One region of the Psychrobacillus sp. NPDC096389 genome, then DNA from elsewhere that is predicted to be linked to it. Evidence: riboswitches for the same ligand, from Rfam matches in the RefSeq annotation. Region 1 holds a riboswitch; the other holds the start of a gene.
What was found. A riboswitch is a leader RNA that binds a small molecule or an ion and turns the genes downstream of it on or off. The one in region 1 is predicted to bind FMN.

Region 1 (16,170 bases):
TTTCAAAGTGTTCATAAGCTTCCAATAATGTCCACAAGATATATTCGTCTACGATGCGTTTATACAAATTCTCATTATTGAGAATATAGCCATTTATAAATCCATCTGCAATTCTACTCAATTTCTTCGAATATTGATCATAAGCATGTTTTTGATATCTAGTTGTATTTGAATATGCAGGAAGTAGGAATTTGTAGCAAAAAACAAAATAACCAGCATACTTCAAATCGAAATCTAATTTTGGAAACGGATCAATTAATGAAACCTTGTCTAAATTTAATATGATGTTTTCCGGCGTCACATCTTGATTGACTAGTGCTATTTTTTGTTGCTTTTTTCTTCTATTTTCAATTAAGTTAAATATCATATCTCCAACTTTATCACGATTAAATGTTAAATCACTTGTAGACAAACTGTTTAATATGCTTAAATAGTAATCGTTATCAGCTTGCCAAAAATCGTTAGCTGCTTGTTGGACCTCTCCTTCAAGCTGATTGCCGCTCCATATAATATCCCCAAATCCCTTTATATCGGGATTGATGTCTTGCATAAATTTAAAGGTTTCCCCTAACTTTTTCCCGATTGAAAATGCTTGAGAATGGCTAAGAGTTGGAAGTGTTTTCCCCTCGCCCATATAACTTTCTACGGTAAATACTAGGGATTCGTCGATATAATAGTCAAAGAAAGAAGGACAGATGTTAAAAGAACACTGATTAGCTTGCTTATAATAAACCTTTGAAGATTCATATTCAGTAATTAAGTCGATCTCTTTAAATACTTGAAATTGACCGTAAGCTTTCTTCTTTCTAATTCTAAGAACAAGATCCTCTTCTGTATGACATTTCATTTTATAAACATTGTGCCAAGCACCTTCGCCTATTTTCGAAATATATTCTATTTCTATTTTTCTATCTTTTAACTTTTCAATGGCTTTCTTAAGATCTTCATTAGTCATGATTAATTTTCCTTTCAACCTCACCCATTATAAAAAGGCTTTTAAAATATATTTTTAAATTTCATCAGAGCTTAATAGAGAAAATGAGACGTGTCATTAAATTTTTTTATAATGTTTTGCTGAAAACTATTTTTACTTAAAACGGAAATGCCGCCTACTGATGAAGAAAAAAACGCTTTAGCCAACATTTCTGGTTGAAAGTTCAACCACCAAGCAATAATATATCCCAAAGTTCCACCATGAGTGACAATTAATAGATTTTTATCCTTTTCCGGTTCGTAAATTTTATCCATAGAATTGCATACACGTTTGTAAAATTGCCTCCAAGTCTCTCCATCTTGAAATTCTTGATAATCTAAATCAAACCCTTTACTTGTACGTGGCTTTCGATTAGCTTTTGCCCAGTCCTTTGTTTTACCCGCAGCAATACCCGTATTTATTTCTCTTAGCCCTATATTTTGAGTAACTTCTAAATTTAAACTAGATCCAATGATTTCTGCAGTCTGTAAAGCTCTTAATAAGTCAGACGAATACAAATGGTATACATCGCTATTTACTAATTCCTTGATTTTAATTCCGATTTGTTGAGCTTGTTTTCTCCCTAATGCAGTTAAAGGAGAATCTGTCCACCCACCTGTCATGTTATTAATGTGATGTTCGGATTGGCAATGCTGAACCAATATTATATTACTCATTCTCATGACCCTCCCTATTGGAAATTAGGATTCTATGTATATTTAGTCTTCAATTGACAAACCCTCATCAATTGTTAAGTGTTTTTCCACTTACAAGCTAAATTCTTTCTTTATCATACGTGCTACTTCCGCTGCATCCAATTTTGTATTGTTAATTCGTAAGTAGTTTTTTGTTTTAATTTCTCCTGCTCGTGAATTTAACCTTCTATTTTCTAATGTGCTAAGTAAATGTTGTTCGGATTCTTCGATGTTTCGCTTAGTTGGTTTATGTTCCAGCCGATTAGTTGTTTTATTTCGAATAAGCCTCTCATCTACATCAGCTTCCAATTCAACGAAATATATCTCAACCCCTTGCGAACTAAAAATATTGCATATATTTTCAATCTCGTCCCAATCTTCTTTTTGATCCAAATACCATATTTTCGTGAATATCATTCCATATTGATCACTTTTCGAAAAAGATTGAAAGATTTCTCGACGAAACAAATGGGTTAAACGCCACATTTCCGGGCTATATCCATATAGTGGTTCTAACAAATCAATGGTCATATGATTATGAAAAAGTTTTAGCCCTGTTAAAGCTGATAGTTCTTGGCCGATTGTCATTTTTCCGACCGCTTGTGGCCCAAAAATAAAAACAAATTTCTCCAATACATCTCCTCCAAATGTTTCATGATAATTTTATTAGTTGATAGAACTTTTTTGTAAAGTCCATGTATTAAGTCGAAAGTAATATCTTTATTCGAATCTGGTAATTCATAATATAATTCCTTTTGGAAAAACTAATAGCGAGGTGATATAAATGCTATTGCAAACAATTTTACTAATGGGACTAATTTTTAATATGCCAGTTGGTGCTGATTCAGAATATGTCCCGCCTTTCCCAAAAATAGATAAGTTCTATACAAGTATTCCTATAACAGAAAATTGGGTGAGAGTTCCAAAAAAGACGAAGGAAATAACCATCTATGTTGAAGCTAAAAACACAGAAACAGTTTTGTTTTGGTTAATACCAACAGGTACCGCACAATGGACTGAAAGAAAACTTATTGGCTATGATATTAAGGACGACAGGGATAACAAATTCTCCTTCACCTGGCAAATAGAACGACCTTTACTTGATCATTTAGTAGTGCAAGCAGTAGGAGAAAATGAAATTACAAATGAATCATTGAATATAATCTCAACCCCATAGGTTTTCATTCTATACTTAGAAAGAAGTTCTTCTATTCCTTCGCTTTTTTCAAAATAAAAATATCCTTAATAAAAACCGCTATAATAGCGGATAGAAAAATAGTACTTAATAGATTTACAACTCTCACAAATCCATGCGGACTATAAATGATTTGAATACACTGGATTATAATAATTACACTAAAAATGCTACACATGATTATTATATTTCTAGGGTATTTTCATTTCGCTTATTCATTAATCTCTCTCTGCTTTCACAATGAAAAAATGCGGGTTTTTCATTAACTTTTCATATTTGTCTGGTTCCTTCAATTGAAATTCTTTCGTCGGTTGAGGCTCTATTATTTTCTCCAAAGAAAAATATCCCAGAGTTTCGTTTAGTATTTCTTGTAGCGGGCGACGATAAAATGGAACATCGATTAATTTTCCTTGTCTTTTCCATTGATCAACAATGTATTCAGTTGAAAAGTAGTCGCCATTGTCGGATAATTTTAGATCCATAAATGGATGATGGACGGAATATAACAAGGTCCCGTTCGGTTTTAATATTCTACGGAACTCACTAAAAGGCTTGCTCCAATCTTTTATGTAATGTAGCACTAAAGAACTTAAGATGAAATCAAATGATTCATCTTCAAAAGGTAAGTCCTTCTCTAAATCGCAGCATAAAACTTCCGCCTTTTCTCCGAGCCGTCTTTTTGTCGCCTTTACCATTTCAGGACTAATATCGGTTGCAGTGACACTTGCGCCTAAGCTAACTAGTTGAGATGTATACCAACCAGCTGCACATCCAGCATCCAAAACACGCTTATCTTTTAAAACCTTGGGAAGTAATTTCATCATTGCTGGTCGTTCATATTCAGTGTTAAACAGACTTTTTGTATCCACATTATGTTCATAATCATTGGCAAGTTGGTCATAAGCTTCTATTACTTTATAGTTCACGATTTCACCTCAAAAAAATTAATATGCTCGATCTGATCTGCTGTTGCAAAAGTATTTTTGTACTACTACTCCAAGCAAGATAGAGTTGAAGCTTTTCATTGTAAACTTTGATGACCGATTACAATGCCGCTACCTGATTTTTAAAAAAAGTTCTTATTCTTTTTTCCTTTTATCATATAAATTAATCCTAATAAAAAACAGAATCCGTAAATAATTATGGAAATGAAGATGAAAATTTGAATACCTATAGAACTCCCTCTTTTCACTTAATTTACAAGTAGACATGTTGTATAAATCATTTTAAATAGCATTTCTCCCTTATTTATTATAACAAAATTATCCAATGAAAACTTCAAATAAACAAATTATTCTGATACCTATTTTAATGTAAATAAAAAGGGCATTACGGAATGTAATACCCAAAGTAAATTATATAAAAGAATCGTCTTTAAACCTCTCCAATATATACGATTGTTTCATTCGGAACAAGAAGCATGCCGCCAACTGCATACTGATCAAACAAATTGTTTAGTTCTGTTAGATAGAGATCATATTGGGCATCGTTCTCTTTTAAAGAATAGGACGCAGACAGATTTCTTTCGATAAACTTGGATTTATCGAATGGTAAATTATTTGGAAAACGATGTACGGTAAAGTTGCTAAAGAATTTTTGAATGCTTTCGTCCATATATCCGATGCCTCCGCTGAAGCCTTTGAAATCTGGACAAAATCTCTGGAAAATTTGTTCATTCTCTTTTACTAACGGGCTTTCCATTATACGGGAGTTCCATATCAACATAACCTTTCCCTTATCTTTAATAATGCGCTGACATTCCAATTTGAACTTCTCTGTATTAAACCAGTGGAATGCTTGTGCAACGGTGATAAAATCTATACTTTTGTTAGACAGAGTTGTATTTTCCGCTGTTCCATTCACGGAATGAAACGCCGGAACCTGCGCCAATTTCTTCTCTGATTCTCTACGCATATCTTCATTTGGTTCCACTCCATACACATGGCATCCGAGATCAAGTAAAACGTTCGAAAAAATTCCTGTGCCAGAGCCGATATCGGCAACAAAAGAACCTCTTCCTACCCCACTATCGGACAAAAAGCCAACCAACTCATTTGCGTAACCAGGTCTTGCTTTTGCATAAACAGCAGCTTTTCCATCAAATTTCTGTGTGTTGTCCATTCTAAGTCCCCTCTCATATTTTTGTATAAACTTACACTAAGATTGTACATTTACAATAACCATCTTTAAAACCAAACGCAAATTCATTCAAAGACAATATTGTTGGAGTCTAAAGATTCTGGTAAATTTAAATTATAACCAATGAAAGGGGTGTTCTGTTTATGAAAATCATGGAGAAACCTTACGGGGTGGATTTAATTTAAGGGATGGACGTATAAGCGCCCCTACAAACTACGTGGTCCCTAAAATCAGGAGGAAAATAATGATTATTAGAGACTATACGCCCAATGATGAAACCGGTTGGGTGAGGTGTCGAACTCTCGCTTTTTTGGAGACGGCCTATTTTGATAATGTCTTAAAAGAAAAAGAACACTATGAAAATCCCGCGATTGAACTTGTAGCTGAATTAGATGGACAAATCGTTGGACTTATTGATGTGGAGTACGAAAAAGAAGAAGGTACCGTCTGCTCCCGGGGAAAAGGGCTTGGAGGTATGATTTGGCATATAGCAGTCCACCCTGACTTTTCCAGGAAAGGAATCGGTCAACAATTACTAGATGTTGCTGCAACTAAAGCAAAAGCAATTGGATTAAATCGTTTCGAAGCCTGGACACGTAATGATCTTTGGGTTCAGAATTGGTATGAGAAAATGCATTTTATGAATGTTGATTCCTATTATCATATTTATTTTGAAAGAGATGAGATGAATCAACAAATTCAAAGTAAGATACCAAAGTTACATCTGGTGAATGCTTTTGCACATTATGTCGGCGAGGATATAGAGCAATTTAACAATAACAAGCGGATTCATCAGTGTGTTTGTTTTGAAAAAAACTTTTAATCTTAATCTAACTATGTAAATCATTCTTGTTTTCACAAAATAATCGGATGCGATTGTGCGTCATAAAAAGTTGAATGTAGTGTCCGCTGAACACGACAAACCAGTCTAGGCTGACGAGTTCAGCGGATTTTAATTCTTATTATTCCAAATAGATACTAATACTATAGTCGTCTCACATCTAAGTGAACTTGTTGTTACAAGATTTAGTAGCTCTCATCAGTAATTTAGTTGCTTTCACTCTGATTTGGTTGCCTTCTAAGTAGAACTGGTTGCTTTCATCAGCTGTTTGATTACCCTTATCCATTCTTTGGAAGTTTGTAATGAAATGTGAGACCCTGCAGGAGCGTTAGCGACGTAGCGCTCGCCGAAAAATCCCTAATTGAACTTTATACGACGCACTTTTCCTATATCTCGTACAATAAAAATGGCCCACCTTATAAAAGTTGTCGACATGTATATATTCATAGTTTCCTAAGCAGTAAAAAGACAGACTGATTACAGTCTGCCTCATGCTTTCCAAATTTACTTAAAACAAACGATTCAAATTAGCCATTTCAATAGCAGACACCGCAGCATCATAGCCTTTATTTCCAGCTTTTGTCCCTGCACGTTCAATTGCTTGTTCAATCGTTTCTGTTGTTACAATACCGAACATTACTGGAACACCTGTAGTTAGCCCAACACTTGCAATTCCTTTTGCTGTTTCATTACATACATAATCATAGTGCGTAGTGGAACCACGAATAACAGAACCTAAACCGATAATGGCGTCATATTTTTTCGTTTCGGCCATTTTTTTCGCGATAAATGGGACTTCAAATGCACCTGGTACCCATGCAACATCCACATTATCTTCTGAGACACCGTGACGTTTCAAACCGTCTATTGCACCATCTAATAATTTACCATTGATAAATTCATTAAATCTGCCTACTACTACCCCAATTTTTAAATCCGTTCCGATTAATGTTGCTTCAAATACTTTACCCATTCTTCATCTCTCCTCTTTTTCTATTTTAAGCGAATGCTTTGGTCTCTTGTTTCGAGCGATAATTTACTAATGCTTCAATCGTTACAAACTTCAAATCATGTGCTTCCGCAATTGTATGTAATTCCGGAACTCTTGCCATAGTGCCGTCTGTACTCATAATTTCACAAATTACTCCAGCAGGTTGAGCCCCACAAAGTTTTGCGAAATCGACAGCGGCTTCAGTATGCCCTGGACGCTCGAGTACGCCCTTATCTTTCGCGATAAGTGGAAACACATGGCCGGGTCGGCGGAAATCCGAGCTGACTGATGCAGCATTGAACATTTGTAAAATCGTTTCAGAGCGCTCAAAAGCACTAATACCGGTTTCTGTCGTTTTATAATCGATACTAACCGTAAATGCGGTTTGATGATTATCGGTATTACGTGTAACCATCGGATGTAAATCGAGTCGATCCGCTAGTTTCTGTGTAATTGGCGTACAAATCAGCCCGCGGCCATATGTTGCCATAAAGTTAATATTTTCTGGTGTTGCATAATCCGCCAGTACAAGGAAATCTCCCTCGTTTTCACGACTTTCATCATCTACAACGATAATTATTTTCCCTTTTTTTAAATCCTCGATTGCTTCTTCAATTGTATGGAACATATAAAATACCTCCTTTAACTTGTTAAAATCCGCTTTGTCTTAAAAAGTCCATCGTAATTGGCGAGCTTTCTTTCTTTCGATCCAAATGGTTGATCACATATTTGCCAAGTAAATCATTTTCAATATTAACGACATCCTGCTCTTTTTTTATCCCTAATATTGTTTCGCTAAAAGTAAGTGGAATAAGTGAAACGGTGAGCTGTCTCGGCTGAACATCGAAAATAGTTAAACTAATGCCATCGATTGCAACAGAGCCTTTCAGCATACAGTACTTACTCAGTTCTTCACTAATACCAATGTCTACATATACCGCATTTTCTACTTTTCTTTTTCTTAAAATAACGCCCGTTCCGTCCACATGGCCCGAGACAAAATGACCGCCAAATCGACCGTTTGCAGGCATGGCACGCTCCAGGTTAACGACATGTCCCGTTTGAAGAGAACGAATGCTTGTTGACTTCACGGTTTCTGGCATGACATCTACTGTAAATAGATTGCTGGAAAACGAAATGACTGTTAAGCACACCCCATTCACGGAGATACTATCGCCTAAATGAATATCCTCTACAATCTTTTGAGATTCCAATGTTAACTGCATGCTATTAGGACCGCTTTTCATCGATTTAACCTTACCCAAGTCTTCTACTATTCCCGTAAACATATAAACACCTCTTTTCTATTAAGAAATTTTGTGCAAAAAGAAAACCCCATAGATCAGCTCTAAGGGGTTAGTTTTGGGAAATTATGTTTTACGCATCGACAAATAAACCTTTTTGGGTGTTTTTTTACCACATAAGGTAATAATGGTCGTACATCCTTCTCCCATCCAGACTATACTGTCGGCTTTGGAGTTGCACCAAATCCTGCCTAATATTAGGCTCACGGGCTTAGAATTGCTTCATCACCGTCGATTGGGAATTTCACCCGACCCCGAAGGAATACACTTGTATGAAATTTAGGGTTTTATGGCAAAAATAAAACCCCATAGACATATCTCTACGGGGTGATTAGGAAATTTATGTTGAAAGCATCACTAAATAAACCTTTAGAGGTGTGTTTTACCCCATAAGGAAATAAGCATACTTGCACATCCTTCTCCCATCCAGACTATACTGTCGGCTTTGGAGTTGCACCAAATCCTGCCTTAAAAAGGCTCACGGGCTTAGCAATTTCTGCATCACCGTCGATTGGGAATTTCACCCGACCCCGAAGGATTATTCATCTATAAAACGTAGTATAACACTTGGAGATTAAAAATTCACGCTAAATAACTTAAACAACATTGAAAATACTAAATATTAGAAGCCTGGCACTAGTTTTACCATATAAGACATAGCCTCACCTAACTCTACATTTTCATGATACTCCCAAGTCGTGTAGTTCATCGCACCACCAGGTTTTATATCAACAAGCTTAAGGCCTATATCTTCTAATAACATGTTTAAATCTTGAGGAGAATAACATCTTAAAGATTGAGTGACTTTTTCATCTCCATCAAACCAAGTATCTAACATGCGACAACCCATAAAATCAAAATCATATTTTCGAGGCTTACTTCCAACCATCATCTCTTGACCTGCAACACTTGCCCAATACCAAGGCGTATAGATATCTATTAAGATACATCCATCTGGTTTTAGCCACTTGCCCATCCGTTTTAATAATTTTCGTTGATCTTGATCCTCCCCAACTCCAAATCCATCTAAATAACAAACAACGTCAAAGGATTTAGAAAGTTCGATCTCATAAAAGTCCTCTTCCAAGATTTCAAGATCACCTATTAAATCATGTTCACTTTTTAGCTTTCTCATGAAGTCAACTCGGGATGGCACTAACTCAACCGCCGTAACATCATATCCTTTTTTAGCAGCCGTTATGGCAAATTCCCCGCCTCCAGCACCTAACTCTAAAATAGATTGGAAAGGTTTAGAAGCTAAAGTCTCTATTTTCGTCAATATTTCCTCATGCTCTTCGTTTGGACCTGTTAAACCTTCTGCATATAATCGAAATTGTTTATCGTAAAAATTTTTTACCCATTCCATCCTGAACACTCCTTATTCAACAGTTTTTATTCAATAAGGTCGATCAGAATGGATCAATTGTAAAGCAACATGTATTGTCCTCCAATAACTTGTAATTTAATAGATTATAACACAGACTTTTCAGAAATCTATATTATTTAATATGATATGCAATCCTTTTTCTAACTCTTCCATTGTAGCGTAAGCATAGGAAAGGCGAATATGATGCAAATCGCTCGGATCGTATATATAACCAGGATTGATAAGTACATTTTCCTTTATGAGCTTCAAAAATAGCGCTTTATTTACAATTGGCTCGTTGAATCTTAGCCAAATATAGAATCCTCCTTTTGATTTCTCCCATGTAGCAATTGGACTAAAATCTTTTTCAAGAATAGTTTCTACGAATAAAGCACGTACCTTTAATTGCTGGCGCAAGTTCGCAACATGTTCCTCATATAACCCAGAAGAAAGCCAATGAGCGACAATTTCTTGTGAAAAGGCACTGGATCCATAATCTGTTTGCATTTTAATGTCAGCCAGTCTATTAATTACGGCTTCAGGAGCGACCACCCAGCCGATTCTTAAACCTGGGCTTAATGTTTTGGACACGCTTCCTATATACAAAACTTGCCCTGTTTGATCCAAAGACTTCATGGCAGGTAGGGATTCCTCAAACAATAATTCATGATACACATCATCTTCAACGATTGGTATTTGTAATGCCGTACATATATCCAAAAATCTTTTGCGCTCATCCAACGTTAAACTGCTACCTGTCGGATTATGCAAAGTGGGTATGGTATAGAAAAGCGATTGTTTTTTTCCTTTTGCAGCTTTCAGTGTTTCAGCTAAACGTCCATTCTGCTCGATGGACACCATTTGCATACCAGCGGATTGAAACGGGTGAACTGAATTTAAATAAGATGGATGCTCTTGAAAGATGATCGATTGCTGTTCCAATAAGCCTACCGATATTAATTGCAAAGCTTGCAATGCCCCCGAAACAATCAAAATGCCGGCCGGCGAAGTATGTATTCCCCTTTTCTTCAAATAGTCACTTAAAATGTTTCGTAGTCTTTTACTTCCTTTCGGTTCGGAATAACCGATATCACGTGCCTTTAATGAAATAGATTGAAGTGACTGTTCTAAAAGCTTGGCAGGCAATAAATCCGGAGAGAGCTCACCTGTACCAAGTCTAATCATAGAGGAATCTTGTTCATATTCATTTATGAGCTGGATTGTATGATAATTGGGCTTATGGATACTCGCTTCTATGTGCTTATGCCAATTAGGCTGTGATTTATTTAGCAGCATATTCCAAGAATTATTCGATACAAAAGTACCAGCCCCTCTTTTCATTTCAAGCAATCCATCCGCTTTTAATTCGTCAAGAACTTCTATAATCGTACTTCGATTCACTTCTAACAGCTCGGCTAACTTACGTTGAGGGGGAAGTTTCATACCGACTGTCCATTCCCCACGACTTATAAGTGTTGTCATCCAATCCACAATTTGGACATGGAGGGACAAATGCGAATGGCGATCTGGTTTCCAGTTCAAAGTATCGCTCCTTAAATTGGTTGGTTCATAAACCATCCAATTGGTTGTTTTCTTATAGTTGTAACATAGCTAAACTAGTTATGGAAGGGAGTTTTTGAAATTGGAAGCAATATTACACGGAATCTTATTAGCATTTGGACTTATATTGCCTTTAGGGGTACAAAACGTTTTCATTTTTTCACAAGGTGCCACCCAACCAAGTTTGTGGAAAGCTTTTCCCGCTGCTATTACAGCTGCACTTTGTGACACCTTACTAATTGTACTTGCGGTATTTGGTTTGTCCGTCATTGTCTTACAATTGGAAGGATTGCGATTAGGGCTAATGATTGTTGGAATTATTTTTCTCCTGTATATGGGATACTCGATCTGGAGATCAAAGCCTGCCAGCCTGGAAGCGGGAAAAAGTTTAAAAGCAAAGAAGCAAATTGTATTTGCCATGTCCGTTTCCCTATTAAATCCACATGCTATTTTAGATACGGTCGGTGTCATTGGAACTAGCGCTTTAAAATATGTTGGAACAGAGCAATTATTGTTTACAGCGGCTTGTATCGTTGTATCTTGGTGTTGGTTTTTTGGATTGACAATTGCAGGTGCAACGATGAAAAAACTCGATGGGACAGGTAAGCTGATGACTATTTTCAATAAATGCTCCGCTGTTTTTATATGGTGTACTGCGGGTTATCTATTAATAAGTTTGTTCTAAACACAAAACGTCCTAAAGCCAGCTACTGCTTTGGGACATTTTCACTTCATATTATCCGATAGTTCTGAATAGAAACACTTTATTTCTTCGATTACTTCTGTATAATATGTTAAAAATGAGGTGAATCCGGTGATTGATCAAGTGAAAGAAATGCTGAAGCAAAGATGCAAATATTTATCTAATGTGGAAATTTTGCAATTACATGAGGCAATGGAATTTGCGGAAAAAGCGCATAGTGGACAAAAAAGAGCAACTGGAGAACCATATATCATCCATCCACTTGAAGTAAGTTTAATTTTAGCAGAATATAAAGCAGATATTATATCTCTAATATGCGCATTGCTACACGATGTGGTGGAAGATACGGTAATTCCTTTGTCTGAGATTGAACAGCATTTTGGTACACAAGTTGCTTTCATTGTGGATGGTTTAACAAAGTTTGAGAAAGGGACAATTGAAAAGGAAGAATACGGTGCTGTTAATACAGAAAAGCTTCTTTCAACTGCTATGATAGATATTCGTGTAGCCGCCATAAAGCTGGCGGATCGTCTACATAATATGAGAACCCTTGCAATTAAAAGAATAGAAAAGAAAATACCGTATGCAAATGAAACATTATTATTCTTCTCTCCACTTGCCGAAAAGGTTGGATTATATAGACTACAAGAGGAGTTAGAAGATTTAGCATTTAGTTATCTAAATTCAAGTCGATATAAACAATTTAAAAAGTTTATGGAAGGTCATACGGAACGCAATTCTACGACTTTTCATAAGTTCATTGAAAAATTTCAAAGCAGCGATCCACATAATGTCATTATTCATAAAGAGTGTCGGAAACTACCTCTCTTTAAGTCATATAACCTAATAAGTGAAGGCCATCATATTTCTGATCTTTTTACAATTCATGTCACAACTAAAACTGCACTTAATTGTTACACTGCTCTTGGAATTATCCATTCCATATTTGAACCCGTGCCTGATCAATTTATGGATGAAATAGCGATTGAAAAGCATCCATTTTTAAAACATCTTAAAACAAAGGTGAAAATGAATAATGATATTATCCATGTCATTATTCAGGATGAAAGAACGCAAAGCTTCTATGAAAATGGAATCTTTGTCAATATACACGAAACCGATATGCAATTTCTAAGCGAGAAACTTTTAGGAAACTCTATTCACTCTGTAAAATCTATCGCAAATAATTCGATAGCTTTTTGTGAGTTAATTTCATTTGAATTATTTCAAAAAGAAATAACTGTGTTCACACCAAAAATGGACGTGATCACACTACCAGTAAACTCCAATATTATTGATTTTGCATACGCAATAAATCCTTCACTTGCAAGCAAAATGACCTTTGCCAAAGTAAATGGTGAAGTACAATCCCTTCAAACAACATTACAAGATATGGACATTGTCGAAATCCACACAAAAAATAAAATTACGGCAAACGCTAAATGGTTACTCCACGTACAGACATCAAAGGCTGTAAAAGAAATAATGGAAGTTGTTGATGAGTGTTGAGTCAAAAAAAAGGAACAATTAAAAACACAAAAATATTTTGTAACCTAATCAATTCACTTGAAGGCTACAAAATATTTTTTAATGACTCATTTCTTTTTATTGTTCATTTTCTATTTCCCAAAAATAGTAATCCTATTTATCATTTCGCGCAATAAGGATAAAACGATGTTCAAAGCTCTCAATATAACCTTGTTTCATCAACACTTTCTGCAATTCACAAAGCCTATCAAAACAATTGTCTACCGAAAATCCAGGGAATTCCCAATCTATAATTTTAGCGTAATACACAATAGCACCTATATCGAAAAATCTGATATATGGTAAATATTCATTTTCATACAAAACAGTGAAGCCTTCATTCGAAAACTTTTCTCTTTCAATGGATAATAATAAGTCCGGATATAATGACTTAAAATTAGGAATCAATGCTTTGGAAAGTAGTTCATTATTCGTTCCACCAACCTGCTGCGTGATAAATAAACCATTTCGTTTTAAAATACGCTTAACTTCTCTAACATCATAAGATTCATGACGATTAATAATAAGATCAAATGTATCATCATCAAATGGTAATTTATCGTCCTCAAAAACTTGTTTCACACATATTCCAAGTGGCTCAAGCGTTTCTTTGCAAAGCTTTACGTTTGGTTCCCAAGCCTCTGTTACAGAAGTATTCTCATAAGGGTGTCCCAATGTAAGTAAAAATTCTCCCCCGCCTGTCCCCATATCTAATAATTTAGCTTCCGGTTTTAAATAGTTCATTACCCCTTCTTTATAATCCCATGGAATTTTTTCCTCTTCCCAACGTCCATCTAAATGAGTAAAATCCCATCCTTTAAAGCCTTTTTCTTCCTCTAGTAACCACTTATTTTTTAACTCGACAAGATTTATCATTACTACTCCTCTTCCTCCTTAATAACATTAGAAATGGTGCAGCATTTTCTAATACACAAATCCAGAAAATGCCTTAGGGCGATTAATTGGCCAGTGAAAGCAACCAATTCTATTACGAAAGCAACTAGATCAGCGCGAAAGCAACCAAATTGCCGATGAAAGCAACTAATTCTTATAACAGCTCTTTACTTGGAGTGAGACGATGATCACTGGGATCATTTTTGAGAAGGTTGCGCAAACGCCTCATAATGTTGCGTGTTTGAAGTGGAACGTTGCGCAAATTCACTTCAAAGTTGCGAGTAATCGATGCAAAGTTGCGCATTCATCAATTAACACTACTCACCAATCATAAAGATCCGTTACTTTGCCGTACGACACACTATCGACGCTCATCAAGTTTCACTTTCTTATATGCTAATGGTGTCATATCCATCGACTTGCGGAACTTATCGATGAAATAACTTGTACTATTGAATCCTACTTGGTAGGCAACTTCTGTCACATTGGATTCAGCATCTTGGAGCAGTGCTAAACTTTTTTGAATTCGATATTCCATTACATAACTTAACGGACTTGTCTTGAGAATTCTTTTAAAGTAGCGACAGCATTCCGCCCTACTCAATTGACCCGCTCTTGCAATATCATTTAACATGATTTTCTCTGCGTAATGTAAATGTATCCAGTTTAACATTTGCTTCATTCGTTCATCCTTTTTCATTTCCATCTGATCATATTCTAGTTGAAAACCATTCATGAGTAAGTTCTGCCAGATGAACGTTATCTGTCCAGTAATTTCAATTTCATAATATGGCAACTTTCGTTGAATACATTCGTTAATTTTTATACACGCCTCTAAAATGTTCCTTCCCCATGCCTCATTTTCGTCTATATATAAATAAGGTATGTTAGTAGCCTGAATATACGGATATACATAGGTCGCTAAAAGCTCTTGTGGTAAAAGAAAGTGAGGATTTACGTTTAAACAAATATATACACATCCTGATTGGTTCTTATCTTCGACCATATGGAGACAACCGCTATTTATAAATAGTCCGTTCCCTTCTTGCAAGGCCACTTTCTCTTCATTTATATGAAAAACTGCCTCTCCTTTTACTATTAGAACAAATTGAATTTCCTCATGCCAATGTAGCGGTATATATCCATGAATATTTTGAGCAATAGTTGTTTCATAGCAAGCAATCGGCAGCACTACTGTTTGATGCTTCGTAAGCTCTTTTAGGCTTTTATCTAATTCTATTTTTTTGATTTGCATTGTATCCCCTCAATATATTGATACTTTTATATTCAGTTTAGCTATTAATTAACTATTTATTCATTTATTATCATACTATTATTATAGTTAAAAAGGTGATGAATTAATGAATAAACCTACTAGAAATACGGGATTATTTCTCGTGATAACAGGTGCCATATTTTGGGGAGTTGGTGGAACTGTTGCTCAAAAGCTATTTCAACAATTCGCGATCGATATAAATTGGCTCGTAACTACACGGTTATTAGTAGCAGGTTCTTTACTTTTACTCATTCAATTTTTGGCAAAAGAACGGTCTCAAATATTCGGTGTTTGGAAAGATAGAAGCGCAGCCGTTAAACTCATTATTTTCGGTTTACTCGGTATGCTTGCCGTACAATATACTTATATGGCTTCGATTAAACATGGAAATGCAGCTGTAGCAACATTATTACAATACTTAGCCCCCGTCATGATTATCGTTTACTTAATTTTACGAAGACAAGCTGTGTTAACAAAGCAAGATTTGATAACTGTTTTACTAGCATTAGTTGGTTGCTTTTTTCTATTAACCAACGGCTCGCTCTCTCAATTTTCCGTGCCTGCGCCTGCAATTATTTGGGGGATATTATCCGGGCTAGCTGTAGCATTCTATACTTTATATGCGGTGCCTTTACTAAAACAATACGATTCCCTAGTCATCGTAGGTTGGGCAATGATTATTGGAGGCGTCGCATTAAGTTTTATC
Region 2 (16,170 bases), on a different contig from region 1:
ATGCTCTAGCGGAACATGTAGGAGGCTCTATAGACGGATTTACGCATTTGATGAACGAAAAATTTGAAGTTGCAGGATTAAATGACTCACATTTTACAAATCCTTCAGGACTCCATCATGATGACCATTTCGCTTCTGCATTTGACATGGCGAATATGTTTCGCCTAGCGCTTCAAAACGAACAATTTAAAGAAATAGCTTCTGCGAAAAGCTATCAACCGGAAGAGCGAAATGTCCGTTGGAGCAACAAGCATCGATTATTACATGAAAATGAGACAGCAATCGCTGGGAAAACAGGTTATACGAAAAGAGCAGGAAGAACACTAGTTACTTATTTTAAAGAGGATGAAAAAGAAATTGTCGTCGTTACATTGAATCACTCCAACGATTGGGCATATCATACTTCCCTTGCAGAACGAGTTTTTGCAAACTATGATACCGTAAAAGTTGTGAAAAAAGGAAAGTATCGAGTGTTCCAAAAAGAAGTCATTGAAGTGGAAGATGATCAGTATCTGTTATTAAACAAGGAAGAACGAAAAAAACTCAATAACGTTCTACTAATCCCACGAAAATCCACGGAGAAAACGCCATATTTATGGAATGTAAAAATCGACGATCAAATCGCCTTACGATTTAATGTGAACAAAATAAAATGAAGGAAGGGGTGTGACTTTGTCACACCCCTTAAACGCTTTTTAGGAATAATGCGACTTACGGCAATGTATGGGTTCCATTTTTACCTGGAGAAGAACAGTCATTCGTGTCTCACTCCAAGTAAACTTGTTGTTCTAGCAATTAGTTGCTTTCGCTGGCAATTTGGTTGCTCTCATATTGTTTTTGGATGCTTTCAGACTGGAACTAGTTGCTTTCAATAGTCGGTTAGTTGCTCTTAGCCATTTACTGGATGCACGCACTAGAAAAACTGGATATTTGTTTTCAGTGTATCTCCACTCATAAGTAGGTAATTTCTAATACGCTATCCTTATTGTGTATAACACTCTTTATATATTGGAATAATATAGAAGACAGTTTTTATAAAAGACTGTCTTCTTTTATTTTGGCGAAAAGTGTGACATAATTCACTCATATGTATGGAAAGAATGGACGAGGTGAAAGAATTGGAAAGACTACAAAAAGTACTAGCGCATGCAGGTATTGCATCTAGAAGAAAAGCAGAAGAATTAATCATCCAAGGAAAAGTAAAAGTGAACGGGAAAGTTGTCACAGAACTGGGAACAAAAGTTTCGAATTCGGATACAGTGGAAGTAGAAGGAGTCAAACTAGAAAAAGAACAAAAAGTATATTACTTACTTTATAAACCAAGAGGAGTCATCTCAGCGGTCACAGACGACAAAGGAAGAAAAACGGTAACGGACTTATTACCACATGTAAAAGAACGACTATATCCGGTTGGAAGACTAGACTATGAGACATCCGGTTTATTACTACTAACAAATGATGGAGATTTTTCCTATGCATTAACGCATCCAAAATTTAAAGTTGATAAGACCTATGTAGCAAGAGTAAAAGGAATTCCATTGAAAGAGCAATTAAGACCATTAGAACGTGGCGTTATGTTGGAAGATGGTAAAACGGCTCCTGCAAGAGTAAAGTTATTATCAAGCGAACGCAAAACAAATAAAGCAATCGTAGAAATAACGATCCACGAAGGGAAAAATAGACAAGTACGCCGTATGTTTGACGCGGTTGGTTTTCCTGTGCAAAAACTAAAACGAGAACGATTCGGATTCTTAACATTACACGGCCTAAATGCTGGGGAATGGAGAGAGTTAACGACGCATGAAATTAAACAATTGCGCGTGTTGGCTGAAACAGGAAAAATAGGAAACTAATACTGGAATGTTCACAAACCCTTCAAATGTCGGACCATTTTAAAATGTATATTTTGGTATAATATATGTCGACGATGCTTAGAAATGGAGGAGCAATGATGGCGCAATCTAAAAAGCAAAGATATTATATTCGAACTGCTATTCTAGCAGTACTGACGATAGCCATCGTCTTTACAATATATTCAAATGTAACGAAAGAAAAAAATGCTGTCCTTCAGGTAGGGGACAAAGCACCTGATTTTGCTTTAGTGGATTTGGAAGGGAACCAACATCGACTTTCCGATTACAAAGGTGAAGGCGTTTTCTTAAATTTTTGGGGTACTTGGTGTAAGCCATGTGCAACAGAAATGCCTGCAATGGACAACCAATACCATGTTTATAAGGATCAAGGCGTTCAAACTTTAGCGATTAATATTGGTGAATCCGATTTAAAAGTGAATAGCTTTAAAAATAGTTATGGTTTATCGTTCCCTATTGCCATTGACCAAAACAAAAGTGTCATGCAGTCTTATAATATCGATCCTTTGCCGACTACTTTTTTAATCAATCCGGAAGGACGTATTGAAAAAATTATTAAAGGTCAAATGACAGAGCAAGATATTGCAGATTTTATGGAGCAAATTAAACCATCCTAAAGGAGTTTTATAGATGGACAAGATAGTTTGTACATGTGGTAATGTGAACCCAGCTGGGACATTGTTATGTGAAAGCTGTGGACGACCATTAACCAAAGAAACAGCGGAAAAAAAGCTTGTAGATATGCGGTATGAAGGTTCAGCAAGACGTTCTCAAACGTATAACAAGACGATTATCGATAAGGTTTGGAATTTCTTCTCCAGTGTAAAAGTTGGAGTATGGTTAATCGTTATTATTCTGGTTGCTGCGTCTATCGGGACTATTTTGCCGCAAGTTTTTTATGTGCCAGCGACAACAGAAGAAGATATTGCCGCTTATTATGAACGAATTTATGGGACATTTGGAACTTTGTATTATAAATTAGGATTATCGGACTTATACAGTTCTTGGTGGTTCCAAGGACTTATTGGGATGCTTGGAATTTCATTGATCATCGCAAGTCTTGATAGAGTAATACCACTATATAAATCCCTAAAAAAACAAAAAACAAAGAGACATTTTAGCTTTTTGAAACGCCAGCGTATATATGGAATCGGAAACATAGAAAATGGGGAAGAATCCATTGCAAAAGCGGAAGAAAAGTTGAAAACAATGCGTTATAACGTAAAACGTGAAGGTAATGCCTTACTCGCTGAAAAAGGTCGTTTTTCTCGTTGGGGTCCTTATGTCAATCATTTTGGGCTTATTTTGTTCTTATTTGGGGTCATGCTTCGAGCGTTGCCGGGCTTTTATGTCGATGAAACGATGTGGCTTCGCGAAGGTGAAACATTGTACATACCAAAAACAGATGGTTATTTCCTAGAAAGTAAAGAATTTATCTATGAAACCTATTCAAAAGAAGAATCGGAAGAAGTTTTTGGAGATGCGATTGATCGCGTCGGAACAATTGCCAAAAACTATCAAACAGACGTAGCTTTGTATAAAGGACCAGAAGATGCGGTAGCAGGTCACTTAGATGATCTAACGTTTGAAAAAGAAGCGGCGATTCAAGTAAATAAACCGCTAAAATTTGATAATTTTTCTGTCTTTCAAATGGATTTTCGTTTAGATGAATTAGCTTCTATGACATTCCAACTGCAAGATAAAGAAACAGCAGAAAGCTTTGGTGAGTTTACGATTAACTTATCTAACCCAGAACCAGTTTATGAATTAGAAAATGGGGCCAAAGTGGAAATTTTAGATTATTATGCTGATTTCACTGGATTTGAAGAAGGAGTGCCACAGTCACAATCTCCGCTTCCTAACAATCCAGCATTCTTAGTGAAAATGTATACGCCTGAGTTTCCGAATGGTGAAACTAGTTTTGTAATGATTAAAGAAACGCTAGAACCGCTTGGCGAAAACCAACATAAAATTGCTTTTCAAAGTGTCGAAACGAGGGACGTTTCTGGTTTGACAATTCGTAAAGATTTAACACTTCCTATTCTTATGCTTGGCGGACTTATCTTCATGATTGGGGTAGCACAAGGATCGTATTGGAATCATCGACGTATTTGGATCCAGCAATTAGAAGACGGGCAAGTCGTAATTGCAGCGCATACGAATAAAAACTGGCTCAGCATTATGAAAGATATGAACGCAGTTTCCGAAGTAGCAAATCTTCCAAAGTACGAAGATCAACAAGATGAAGATTCTAAAGCGGATAAAGAGGAAGGGGTTTAATCATGGTAGAAGTAAGTAGTACCTTATTATTTATAGCATTCGTTGCTTATTTAGTGGCGACCTTTTTATTTGGAGGTGCCGTAAAGAGTTCAAGCTCTAAAGCTTCGAAATCTTTTGAACGTTGGGGTAAATTAGCCATAACGGTGACAATCATTGGATTCTTATCTAATATTGGTTATTTTATAACGAGATGGATCGCAGCAGGACATGCTCCTGTTAGTAACTTGTTTGAGTTTACAACTGCATTTGGAATGCTGGTTGTTGGTGCCTTTATTTTAATTTACTTTATCTATAGAATACCGGCACTTGGACTTTTTGCTTTACCGATCGCTATCATCATCATTGGTTATGCAAGTATGTTCCCAAGAGATATTACGCCTTTAATACCGGCTTTAAAAAGCTACTGGTTAACGGTTCATGTTATAACAGCGGCACTTGGAGAAGCGATATTGGCGATTAGTGCAGTGGCTGGTTTAATCTACTTGGTCAAAAATATTGATATGACGAAAAAGTCAAAATCACGTTTTTGGATTGAAGCTGTTATGTATGTTGGAGTGCTAGTTTTAGGTTTTATCGTAGCTACCACTACTTTCATGCTAACAGACTATAAAGCAGAATTTAACTATGTGAATAAAGAAGAAAAAGTATTAACAATGGAATATAATATGCCACCTATTTTTGGGATGAATGAGTCCGAAGCAATTACTGAAAACGTGATGCAACCGTTAATGGAAATGCCGCCGCTTGTAAATGCGAAGAAATTGACAGTTGTTACATGGTCTGTCATCTTCGGTACGGTATTATATATCTTGCTTCGTTTAATCTTCAGAAAACGACTAGCTGCTGTATTACAACCATTTACGAAAAAAGCGAACTCTCAATTTATGGATGAAATCGGTTATCGTTCTGTTCTTATTGGTTTCCCTGTATTTACGTTAGGGGCACTTATTTTTGCGATGATTTGGGCACATGAAGCATGGTCTAGATTTTGGGGCTGGGATCCTAAAGAAGTATGGGCACTTATTACTTGGCTATTCTATGCAGCATTCCTACACCTTCGTTTATCAAAAGGTTGGGAAGGAAGGAAATCTGCATGGTTGGCATTAATCGGGTTTATCATCATTATGTTTAACCTAATAGCAGTAAACTTAATTATTGCTGGATTACACTCGTATGCATAACTTTCGCTAAAACTAGACAATTAGGAAAGCTCTTATCTCGCATAAAAGAGGTAGGAGCTTTTCTTTCAATTTGGCGGGACTAATTGTACAATATAGATTAGAAGTTGATAGAAGGGTCTGATATTATGTCTGAAATGATTAAACTATTAGTAGTGGACGACGAAGAAAGAATCCGTCGTTTATTGAAAATGTATTTGGAAAGAGAAGGTTATGAAGTAGAAGAAGCAGAAAATGGAGAAGTGGCTCTACAACTAGCGTTAGAAAATGAATACCATTGTATCTTATTAGATATTATGATGCCTGAAAAAGACGGGATAGAAACAATGACTGAGTTACGTCTTCATAAGGAAACACCGATTATTTTGCTAACAGCTAAAGGGGAAGAGGCTAATCGCGTAGAAGGCTTCGAACTAGGAGCAGACGATTATATCGTGAAACCTTTTAGTCCAAGAGAAGTGGTTCTTCGTGTGAAAGCTCTTTTAAAACGTTCTGTTGCACTTTCACCGGTACAAGGAATGTCTGCATCAAAAGATATCGTTGTGTTCCCGCATTTGACAATCGATCATGATGCACATCGTGTGACGGCTGATGGAGTGGAAGTGAGTTTGACGCCAAAAGAATATGAATTGCTCTATTTCTTAGCAAAAGCACCGGATAAAGTATTTGACCGGGAGCAATTATTAAAAGAAGTATGGCATTATGATTTCTTTGGTGATTTAAGAACGGTAGATACTCATGTCAAACGTTTACGTGAAAAGTTAAATAGAGTATCGGAAAAGTCTGCGAAAATGATTGTGACTGTTTGGGGCGTAGGCTACAAGTTTGAGGTCATCAATGAATAGAATTTGGAATAGTGTTGTCGGGAAGCTATGGGGGACCATATTGCTTCTCGTCTTATTTGTGCTGTTTATCATTACGGTCTTAATGCTAGAGTTTTTGGAAAACTTCCATACAGAACAGGCAGAAGAGTCGCTAAGACAGGAAGCTGCGACGATTGGGAAAATAGTAGAGCAGTACGATCAAATAGAAGATTCTATGCAAATTATCCAGAATATTTTGGGAGCGGAAACGAGCGCATTAATCGTACGCAATGCCGAGTCTGTTTTTCTATCCGTTCATGAAGGATTGAACAAGGACGTTTTTCAAGAAAAATTATTGAAGGATAAAGATTTATCTGAAATATATACAACTAATAGCACGATTATTAAAAAGATGCTCATGCCTTCCATGACCGAAGAAAATAGAATGGAAAATTACATCATTCTTGCCTCACCTCTAGAATCTGATAAAGAAATACACGGTGCTGTGTTTATTTATCAAAGTTTAGAAGTAGTGAATAAGACGTCGAACCATACGACGCGTATCGTCTTTTTATCTGGTTTTATCGCATTATTACTAACAACTTTGTTCTCATTCTTTTTATCTTCCCGTATTACGTCTCCACTTAGAACAATGCGAGAAGCTGCTTTGGAACTTGCAAAAGGGAATTTCGAAACGAAAGTTCCATACGTACAAAAAGACGAGATTGGAGAGCTTAGCATCGCCTTTAATCGTATGGGTAGCCAATTGAAGGACCATGTCGAAGTGATTAGCCAAGAAAAAGAACAACTTTCTAACATTTTGACATCTATGACGGACGCAGTTATTACATTTAACAAAGACTTTAATGTGCTAGTAAGTAATCCGCAAGCCGATCAATTAATCGTTCATTGGCATGAACAGAACGAAGTGGCTGGTCAATCTAATTTGCCTGCGGAGTTATACCATTTACTCGATCACGTATTCCATCAAGAAGAAGAAATTGATGAGGAAATTGAAATACAAGGTTCTTATTTTTCCGTCTCTGTTAGTCTTCTTTATAGTAAAGACTCAGTTCGTGGAGCTGTCGTAGTACTTCGTGACATGACCGAACAACATCGTTTAGATAAAATGCGCTCGGACTTCATCGCCAATGTTTCGCATGAACTTAGAACACCTATTTCAATGTTGCAAGGATACAGCGAAGCGATTATCGACGAAGTAGTAACAACAGAAGAAGATAAACAAGAAATGATTCGAATAATCTATGATGAATCGAAACGAATGAGTAGATTAGTAACGGAATTATTAGACTTAGCTCGTTTGGAGTCAGGATATTTAAGTATTTATAAAGAAAAAGTGTCGGTTCTACCAACCATTGAGCGTATTACACAAAAGTTCGATCAAATCGCTAAAGAAAAAAATATTCGTTTGTATTTCGAGCATACATTATCGGATACGATTCATTTACAACTCGACGAGGATCGTATGGAACAAGTACTCACGAACTTAATTGACAATGCACTTCGACACACCCCGAAAGAAGGGTCTGTGACTGTTAAGCTATCGAAAACAGCGGGGCAGATAATAATCGAAGTGAAAGACACGGGATACGGCATTCCAAGTGAAGATTTACCGTATGTGTTTGAACGTTTTTATAAGGCGGATAAAGCTAGAACAAGAGGAAAAAGTGGAACGGGTCTTGGGCTTGCCATTGCGAAAAATATTGTCGAGCGCCATGATGGACATCTATCCGTTGAAAGTGAAGTGGGGGTTGGCACGTCTTTCATTATTAAACTACCTTTAAAGTAAATAAGTAGGGGAGGGCTCCTACTTATTTACTTTAGGCGTCCGGCAAATGTCCCAGATTTTGAATTGCAATACTGCATTTCAAATTTTGGACACAATTACGTCAAGGCGCAATTGATTGTGTAACAAAACAGTACATGAAACGACTAATTATAAGAACGGGGGGAGCTTATGAATGACTCCGTTTTCCACCGCTTGTATGATAGCTATCATCAAGATGTATTTCAGTTTCTTATTTATTTGGTAAAAAATAGGCAAACTGCGGAAGACTTGGTCCAAGAAGTATATGTACGGGTATTAAGGGCTTACAGTAAGTTTGAAGGAAAAAGTTCGGAAAAAACATGGCTGTTTTCGATCGCTAAAAATGTAGCGATTGATCATTTTAGAAAACAAACAGTCCGAAAAAAACGCTTGTTTGAGTCATTTGACTGGGAGAACATGCAGCTTGTATCAAACGACATGTTACCAGAAGATGCTGTACAACTAAACGACGAAATGAAAACATTGCTTATAGCTCTGGATGATTGTACGGGTGATCAAAAAATGGTCATTATAATGCGTTATTTCCAAGAGCTTTCGATTACAGAAACAGCACAAGTATTAAGTTGGACAGAAGGGAAAGTGAAGACAACGCAACATCGTGCGATAAAAGCACTTCGTGAACGATTATCTGCGAAAGAAGAGGAGGGTACTGTTCATCATGAGTGATCGAAGAGTAGAAGAAGAAACAGTTGATGAGCTTTTAAAAAATATGCCCAAATTTACAGATCATCGTTCCAAAGAAGAAGTGTATAATCGGGTAAAAATAGAAATAAATGCTCAAGTCAAAGAAGAAAAAAGAAAAATAACTGCGGTGTCGTTTTCTAAATGGATGCCTTTTATCGTTTCTGTTGCTGCTATTGTACTTCTAACATTTCTTGTTTCTTCCTATACGAATCAAGAACAGTTAAAGATGTCTCATGAAAGTGCATACGATAAAACCGAGTCAAAAGAAAATATGCGCTCTATGGAACAAGATGCAACAGCTGATCCGGCAAGTGAAATGACGACAATGTCAGCAAAGATAGACACTCCTTTAGAGTTAATCCCCTTCCATCAAACGACCTCAGTTTACGAGGATAATGTGAATGGAGGAACCGTTTTTCATTTTTCTTTAGTAGAAAATGCATTAACCGTTCCAATTACAGTTATTATTCCAAAAGAACGAATCGAAACAGATTTTCCAGGGGTGACTCCAACTAGTTTACAATTATATGAACGATATGCAAATAGAATTGATGAGGAAGCGTTGGGATTCATGGAATATCATCCATATAAAGGGCATTTCGAAGTGGAAGGAAAACAGTTGAAACATTTTTTACCTACTGACCATGGATATGATAGAGCTTCCGGAACAACGACAACTTATGGTCAATCTATAAATGAAATATTTACGGATTTTGATACATTTTTAAAAGTAAATGAAGACGGCTCACCTTTAGAATGGGATCAAGCCGGAGAGTTATCGAAGCCTAGTAAATTACCAGGCTCTTTAGGTCATCATAATTATTACATTTATCACTCCACTAACGGGGAAGATTATCTGGCTCCTAGTTATGGTGCTTCCTTTGAAACTCTTTCAGACGCCTTGTTGGCGATGAAAGATGCCGGGAATGATTTTTATACTTCGGTGATTCCGTCCAAGGTTTCTTACAAATTTGTAGAGCAAGATGGCGTGGGAGTTATACAATTTGATGAGCCTCTTGATTTAGAAGCGTTGGACCCATTTGCAGCAACCAGGTTACTAGAAGCATTAGCCTTAACTGCTGCCAGTTTCGGTGAAGAAGTAAAGTTAGAAAATGTAGTGCAACAACAATGGGCAGAATTCGATTTAACGAAGCCTCTCCCAGTTCCAATAGGACCGAATGGTTTTATCATGAGTGATGAATAATTTTTGTTTTGAGGTGTGTGGGAGTATTGACTAGGTCATGACTTCCGCGCATTTTTTCTCTTTAGGTGGATGTTTGTTGTTGGAATGAGTGGAAGAGGGGGTTTAATGCTCGTATGGCGAGGGTGAATGCTCGGATAGAGCGAATCATTGCTCCTTCATTTTCTTCTACACTTATAATGCATAGTAAGTCAATATGTTTTAATTGTTTTTGAGCAACTGTATTGCATTACATACAAAACTTTGATAAGATGTATTTAATTCAAGATAAAGTGCTTGAAGGACAATAAAATATTGATTCATCTTCGGGGCAGGGTGTAATTCCCGACCGGCGGTATTAGAACATGTTTCTTGAGCCCGCGAGCCGTTAAGTTAAGGTTGATTTGGTTAAATTCCAAAGCCGACAGTATAGTCTGGATGGGAGAAGGTGAAGGTGCAGTCGTTTTTCGTATACACTCATACGGATACGCTTATTTAAGTGGACCTTTTTCTCCTTTAAGCCTAGCAATAGCTTAAGGGATTTTTTGAGTAAAAGAAAACGTGCTGAACCTTTCTTCTTGTGGAGTGAATCGCAAAAGGAGAGAGGATTTTATGTTAAAAGGTAAGACGCGAATGCTAATTGCAATCGCCATGTTAAGTAGTATTTCTTTTGTACTAATGTTACTTGCATTTCCACTACCAGCACTACCAGCTTATTTGAAAGTGGATTTTAGTGACATTCCAGCACTAATTGCAGCAATTACGATGGGACCTATTGCTGGTATTCTCGTAGCATTTTTGAAAAATGTATTAGATTGGTTGTTCTCTGGTAGTCCAACTGGCGTTCCAGTAGGGCATATGGCGAACTTTGTTACTAGTATTTTATTTTTAGCGCCAGTTTATATAATTTACCGAAAAGCTACATCTTCCAAAGGTATTACGTACGGGCTAGCTTGCGGGACAATTTCAATGGCAATCGGGATGAGTGTACTAAATTATTATGTATTTTTACCAATGTATGCTTATTTCTTGAATTTCCCAATGGAAACAGGAACAGCCTTATTTAACTCGATTATTTTCGGTATTTTACCGTTCAATCTTATAAAAGGTATTTTAGTAGCTGTAGTAATGATTGTTTTATTCAAGAGAATGAAACCGATACTTGATAAAATTTCACATTCATTTGGCACTGCCAATATCAACTAAAGAAAAGGCTGTTTCTCTGTAATAGGAGAAACAACCTTTTTTTCTTGGATTAATTGAAACATATGTTCTTTTGTGTTATATTGGATTTAAAGTAAGTAATGATAATATGCACTGAGGAAAAATAAAAAACGTGCAAGGCTTTTTAAAGACCTTCCACGTTTCAAATAAGTTTATCTATACTATTCAAACTTTAATGCGTCGCCTTCGAATGATTCCTCTGCTACTTTAATAGAGTCTGTTGGGCAACCTTCAAATGCATCTTCCATATCCTCTAGTAGTTCATCTGGAACTTCTGTTGTCCCCATGTTATCATCTAAAATAACGAAAGCAATCCCTTCGTCATCATAATCATATATATCTGGTGCAGCAGCGCCACATGCGCCACATGCGATGCATGTATCCTGATCAACAATTGTATATTTAGCCATTCCTATATTCTCTCCTTTATATCTGCTTTCACGAATCTGCTATCTTATTCATTCTAAAGATATTTTCGCTACATTTCAACCAAAATACTTTCAAATGTGAGGGATTTCCAGTGTATTTTCAACTACTACTCTTATTCATTATATACCAATTCCAAGGCGAACGGTCATCTACAGCTCCTTATTATTTGTTAAAAGGAAAAAAATCCGGTCAAACTATACAAGATGTGACATATTTTAGTCTTCATCCATACTTTGGTCTCTATCCAAAACTATCAAAAGAAATATATGAGGTGGAAATAGAGAAACTCCTTGCAGAACGGCTTATCGTCATGAATGAATCTACTTTGGCTATTACGGAAAAAGGATTGCACAAAATAGTTTCAGCAAGACGTCCTTTGTACAATGGATGGATTCTTCGAGGGAAAGAATTTGTTTTTTGGGCACGAGTAGAATTAATCGTTCAAACATTATCCCAGTTCCAAGGAAATGAAAAAAAGTTTGTGCCCGTACAAAAAAGTAATGACGTTCATCAGTTTGTCAAAGAGTTTTTACAACAAAGAGATTTTCAATCGAGTTCTTTTGGAGCAAATTTCAAACAACAATTATTCGGTCTACTCGAAAATCCTCAATTACTCGAAATCCATCGGCATTTGTTTGTTTACCGATTAAGCGGGTACAAAAATAGTGGGCTTACTTGGGAGCAACTTGCAAGTCACCATCAAATGACTGTCTTAGATGTAAAGTTTTTATTTATCGAATGCTTACATATTTTATTAAATGATATAACGGAAGAAAAATACCCAGATTTCCATGCATTAACAAAGGGTATTTATGTTCAAACGACTCTAACCGAATCTGCTTTAAAAACAAGTAATTTATTTGGAAAAGGCTATTCGATTGAGCAAATAGCTAGTATGCGTTTTTTGAAGGAAAATACAATTGAAGACCATGTCATTGAAATTGTTTCGGCAGATCCAAATTTTCCGATTCATTCCTTTATTGCAGATGAACAGATTCAACAAGTGCTACAAATAGCGCGGGAACGGCAAACAAAAAAGTTAAAAACCATTCGAGAACAACTTCCCGAATTAAGTTATTTTCAGATTAGATTAGCGCTAACGAAAGGAGGGGAAGTAAATGGATAAATTGACAGAAGTATTGACCCGAAAATTTGGTTACGATTCGTTTAGGGAAGGGCAAAAAGAAATTATCGAACAAGTTATAGCAGGACAAGATGTCGTAGCTATACTACCAACCGGTATGGGGAAATCGTTGCTATACCAATTGCCAGCTTATTTGATGGAAGGGGCTGTCGTCATTGTTTCTCCTTTACTATCTTTAATGCAAGATCAAGTAGAGCAATTAAAAATAATAGGAGAGAAGCGTGTTGTAGCGATAAACTCTTTCTTATCTTTTGAACAAAAAGAGATGGTTTTTCGACATTTATCGGCTTACAAATTTATTTTTACCTCCCCAGAAATGTTGCAAAATGAGCGTTTTAATCACGCTTTATCTACTATCCGTATCGCTTATATTGTAGCGGATGAAGCACATTGTATTTCCCAATGGGGATTTGACTTTAGGCCGGACTATTTAAGGATCGCCAAATGGTTACAACAATTTAGGCAAACAAATGTCCTCGCTTTAACTGCAACGGCAACCGGGAACGTAGTAAAGGATATTAAATCTACCTTATTAATGAGGGAGCCGTATGAATACATTCATTCCCTTGACCGACCTGCCATTGCATATGAGGCGGTAGAGGTACAAGATACGAAAGAAAAGCTTGGGTGGATCATCGGCAGAATTACGTCTACAAGCGGTCCTGGTATTTTATATTCGCAGTCGCGTAAAAAAACAGAAATGTATGCGAATGAATTACAAAAAAGAGGAATCAGCGCTTCTTATTATCATGCCAAAATGGAACAAGATGATCGTATTTTAGTCCAGCAACAGTTTCAACAAGGGCAGCTAGAGTGGATATGTGCGACAAATGCTTTTGGGATGGGAATACATAAAGATGATATTCGACAAATTATTCATGACCATATTCCGACATCTATTGCCAGCTATATGCAAGAAGTAGGAAGAGCAGCGCGGGACGGGAAGCAATCGATTGCTTCTTTGCTATTTACCGCAACGGATGTGGAGCAGGCTTTCTATGTCGCCATGCAAGACTTCCCGGAAGAAGCAGACATCCGACTGGCCTATGATTCCGATCAAATGCAACTCCAATTACCGGAAACGACCGCTAGAATATTGGAGTATTGGAAAGAAGAGTTAACAGAACAAGAGACGACACAACTTTTCCAAACGATAAAACAAAAGAAATGGACAGAAATTTTAAGTTTGTACACGATGCTGCAAAACGAACGATGTATAAGAGAACAGCTCTTGCACTATTTTGATGAACAATTAATAAATCGTCCTATGCATTGCTGCTCCAAATGTTCGCTTCGTTTGAACGAAATTGTAGCGAATAGAAAACAAACGACGGAAAAAATGGGAGAGCTGGATTGGAAAATGCGATTAGATGAACTACTACGCGCTTAAAATAGATGAGAAGTTTACTTTTTCAACAAAATTCGGCATAATAATAGTAGTAGAGATAATGGCAGAAATGGAGTTTGAAAAATATGAATCAAGACGACTATCAAAAAAAAATAGATGAACATAGACAATCCATTGGGGTTGAGGACGATCAAGTAGAACTTAGAAGTCGTAGAAGATCCCATTCTGGAAAAAAAGCGAAGAAAAAGTCTAAAAACGTGTTAATTCCAACATTATTTTTTATCTTTATACTAATTCCAGTTTGTACTTTTCTATATGTGCAATTTATTTACACGCCTAAGGACGTAGAAGAGGTGCAAGAATCAGGAATTATTCAAGTAGAGACGAAAAATATTACGAATAGTCCAAAAGAAGAAAATGAAGCGCAAGTAGCGGAAAAAGAAGAAGAACAACCACCGGCTACGGAACAACCAAAAGTGGAAGAACCGAAAGTAGAACAGCCGAAAAAGGAAGAGCCTAAAGTAGAACAACCAAAAGTAGAGCAGCCAAAAGTGGAACAACCAAAACAAGAAACCTCCTCTAAAACACATATAGTCAAAGAAAATGAAACATTATATCGCATTGCGATTAACTATTATAATGACCCAAATGCTGTCGAAAAGATTAAATCTGCAAACGGCTTATCGTCGAATTCTATTGCTGCTGGTCAAAAGTTAATATTGCCTTAACAAATGTTTAAAAAGAAGATCATTTAGGATGTTAGTTGCATAAATATATTTAGACAGTTATATTTATAAAAAAGAAGATTCATAAGGTTAGATAAACAAAGGAAATGAAAGGAAAGGACAGGGGGATTTCCCTGTCCTTTTATACGTTAGGACTAGGGGGGTTTTTTGTTGGTATATTTTCTTTTGGTAGTAGCTGGTTTAGCTATTTTGCTGTTACTTTATATGCTCTACTTAGCATTTCAAGTAAATGTAAAAATACATGCACTCCGAGTAGAACAAATGAAACCGGGTGCGCAAGTTCATCTTTTTTTTATCTCAGATATTCATCGTCGGAAACTAAATGATAAATTGATCCACTCGCTTATGGGTAAAGTAGACATAGTAATTATCGGTGGGGATATTACCGAAAAAGGGGTTCCTTTACATCGAACGGAGCGGAATATCGAGCAGCTAAAAAAATTAGGGGATGTCTTTTACGTCTTCGGCAACAATGATCGAGAAGTGGGAGAACAAAACTTAATCGAACTACTTGAAAAGAATGATGTCCATTTATTGGTGAATCGATCCATGGAACGAATCATTGACCGTACACCGATTCGCCTTGTTGGAGTCAATGATGGATTTAGTGGTAAAGTGAATATATATGATGCATTTCAAGAAGTTAGAGATGAGGATATTGTTGTTTTCATTACACATGCGCCTGCCTATTTTAACAACGCTAAAAAAGTCAGTAACCCGCATTTATTATTAGCGGGGCATTTGCATGGCGGTCAAATTCGGTTTGGACCTTTTGGTATTTATGAAAACGGTGCTTTTAAAGTGAAAGAAAATAGTGCGGAACTCGTTAGCAATGGATTTGGAACGACAGGTGTGCCTCTTCGATTAGGGGCAAAACCAGAATGTCATATAATTACGATGTACGGTGAATGAAAACACTGTTGGAAAGAGTATAGAAAGGAAGTTTTTACAAGTGGTACAACAAGTTGATGTCCTCATCGTTGGAGGAGGACCATGCGGACTAGCGGCTGCAATTTCGATGCAAAATATAGGACTACATACACTCGTGATTGAAAAAGGAAATATTGTGGAAGCGATTTATAAGTATCCTACACATCAAACATTTTTTAGTACAAGTGAAAAGCTAGCAATTGGAGATGTGCCTTTTATCGTAGAAGAAAGGAAACCTAAGCGAAACCAGGCATTAGTCTATTATCGAGAAGTTGCAAATTTGAAAAACATACAAGTGAACAAATATGAATATGTTAGACAGGTGGAAAAAGAAAAGGATTATTTTATCGTCCAAACATCGAAAGGGACGTATCATTCGACATACGTCATTATTGCAACAGGTTATTACGATCATCCGAATTTCATGGGTATACGTGGTGAGGATTTACCCAAAGTGAGTCATTATTTCAAAGAAGGACATCCGTTTTTTGATCATCATGTATT

Region 2: it holds a riboswitch for FMN, as region 1 does, so the genes downstream of both, ACIQ38_RS21570 (ECF transporter S component) here and ribE (riboflavin synthase) in region 1, are expected to answer to the same signal.

The regions. Positions count from the first base shown of each region.
Region 1 covers NZ_JBIWFB010000010.1:25,858-42,027, forward strand. The annotation lists gene ACIQ38_RS19460 (hypothetical protein) at 1-955, opposite strand, end outside; gene ACIQ38_RS19465 (histidine phosphatase family protein) at 1,027-1,650, opposite strand; gene ACIQ38_RS19470 (shikimate kinase) at 1,741-2,256, opposite strand; gene ACIQ38_RS19475 (hypothetical protein) at 2,453-2,845, shown strand; gene ACIQ38_RS19480 (class I SAM-dependent methyltransferase) at 3,082-3,789, opposite strand; gene ACIQ38_RS19485 (class I SAM-dependent methyltransferase) at 4,238-4,984, opposite strand; gene ACIQ38_RS19490 (GNAT family N-acetyltransferase) at 5,247-5,825, shown strand; gene ribH (6,7-dimethyl-8-ribityllumazine synthase) at 6,352-6,816, opposite strand; partial or broken gene ribB (3,4-dihydroxy-2-butanone-4-phosphate synthase) at 6,860-7,462, opposite strand; gene ribE (riboflavin synthase) at 7,485-8,123, opposite strand; FMN riboswitch at 8,273-8,404, opposite strand; FMN riboswitch at 8,549-8,680, opposite strand; gene ACIQ38_RS19510 (SAM-dependent methyltransferase) at 8,761-9,504, opposite strand; gene ACIQ38_RS19515 (aminotransferase-like domain-containing protein) at 9,625-11,046, opposite strand; gene ACIQ38_RS19520 (LysE/ArgO family amino acid transporter) at 11,147-11,749, shown strand; gene ACIQ38_RS19525 (HD domain-containing protein) at 11,879-13,276, shown strand; gene ACIQ38_RS19530 (class I SAM-dependent methyltransferase) at 13,409-14,170, opposite strand; gene ACIQ38_RS19535 (AraC family transcriptional regulator) at 14,550-15,443, opposite strand; gene ACIQ38_RS19540 (DMT family transporter) at 15,550-16,170, shown strand, end outside.
Region 2 covers NZ_JBIWFB010000012.1:77,124-93,293, reverse strand. The annotation lists gene ACIQ38_RS21615 (D-alanyl-D-alanine carboxypeptidase family protein) at 1-656, shown strand, start outside; gene ACIQ38_RS21610 (pseudouridine synthase) at 1,119-1,853, shown strand; gene resA (thiol-disulfide oxidoreductase ResA) at 1,952-2,488, shown strand; gene resB (cytochrome c biogenesis protein ResB) at 2,502-4,151, shown strand; gene ccsB (c-type cytochrome biogenesis protein CcsB) at 4,154-5,332, shown strand; gene ACIQ38_RS21590 (response regulator transcription factor) at 5,458-6,174, shown strand; gene ACIQ38_RS21585 (ATP-binding protein) at 6,167-7,942, shown strand; gene sigX (RNA polymerase sigma factor SigX) at 8,111-8,647, shown strand; gene ACIQ38_RS21575 (hypothetical protein) at 8,640-9,869, shown strand; FMN riboswitch at 10,164-10,299, shown strand; gene ACIQ38_RS21570 (ECF transporter S component) at 10,458-11,051, shown strand; gene ACIQ38_RS21565 (ferredoxin) at 11,231-11,479, opposite strand; gene ACIQ38_RS21560 (YpbB family protein) at 11,590-12,624, shown strand; gene ACIQ38_RS21555 (RecQ family ATP-dependent DNA helicase) at 12,617-14,032, shown strand; gene ACIQ38_RS21550 (LysM peptidoglycan-binding domain-containing protein) at 14,116-14,718, shown strand; gene ACIQ38_RS21545 (metallophosphoesterase) at 14,887-15,648, shown strand; gene ACIQ38_RS21540 (YpdA family putative bacillithiol disulfide reductase) at 15,689-16,170, shown strand, end outside.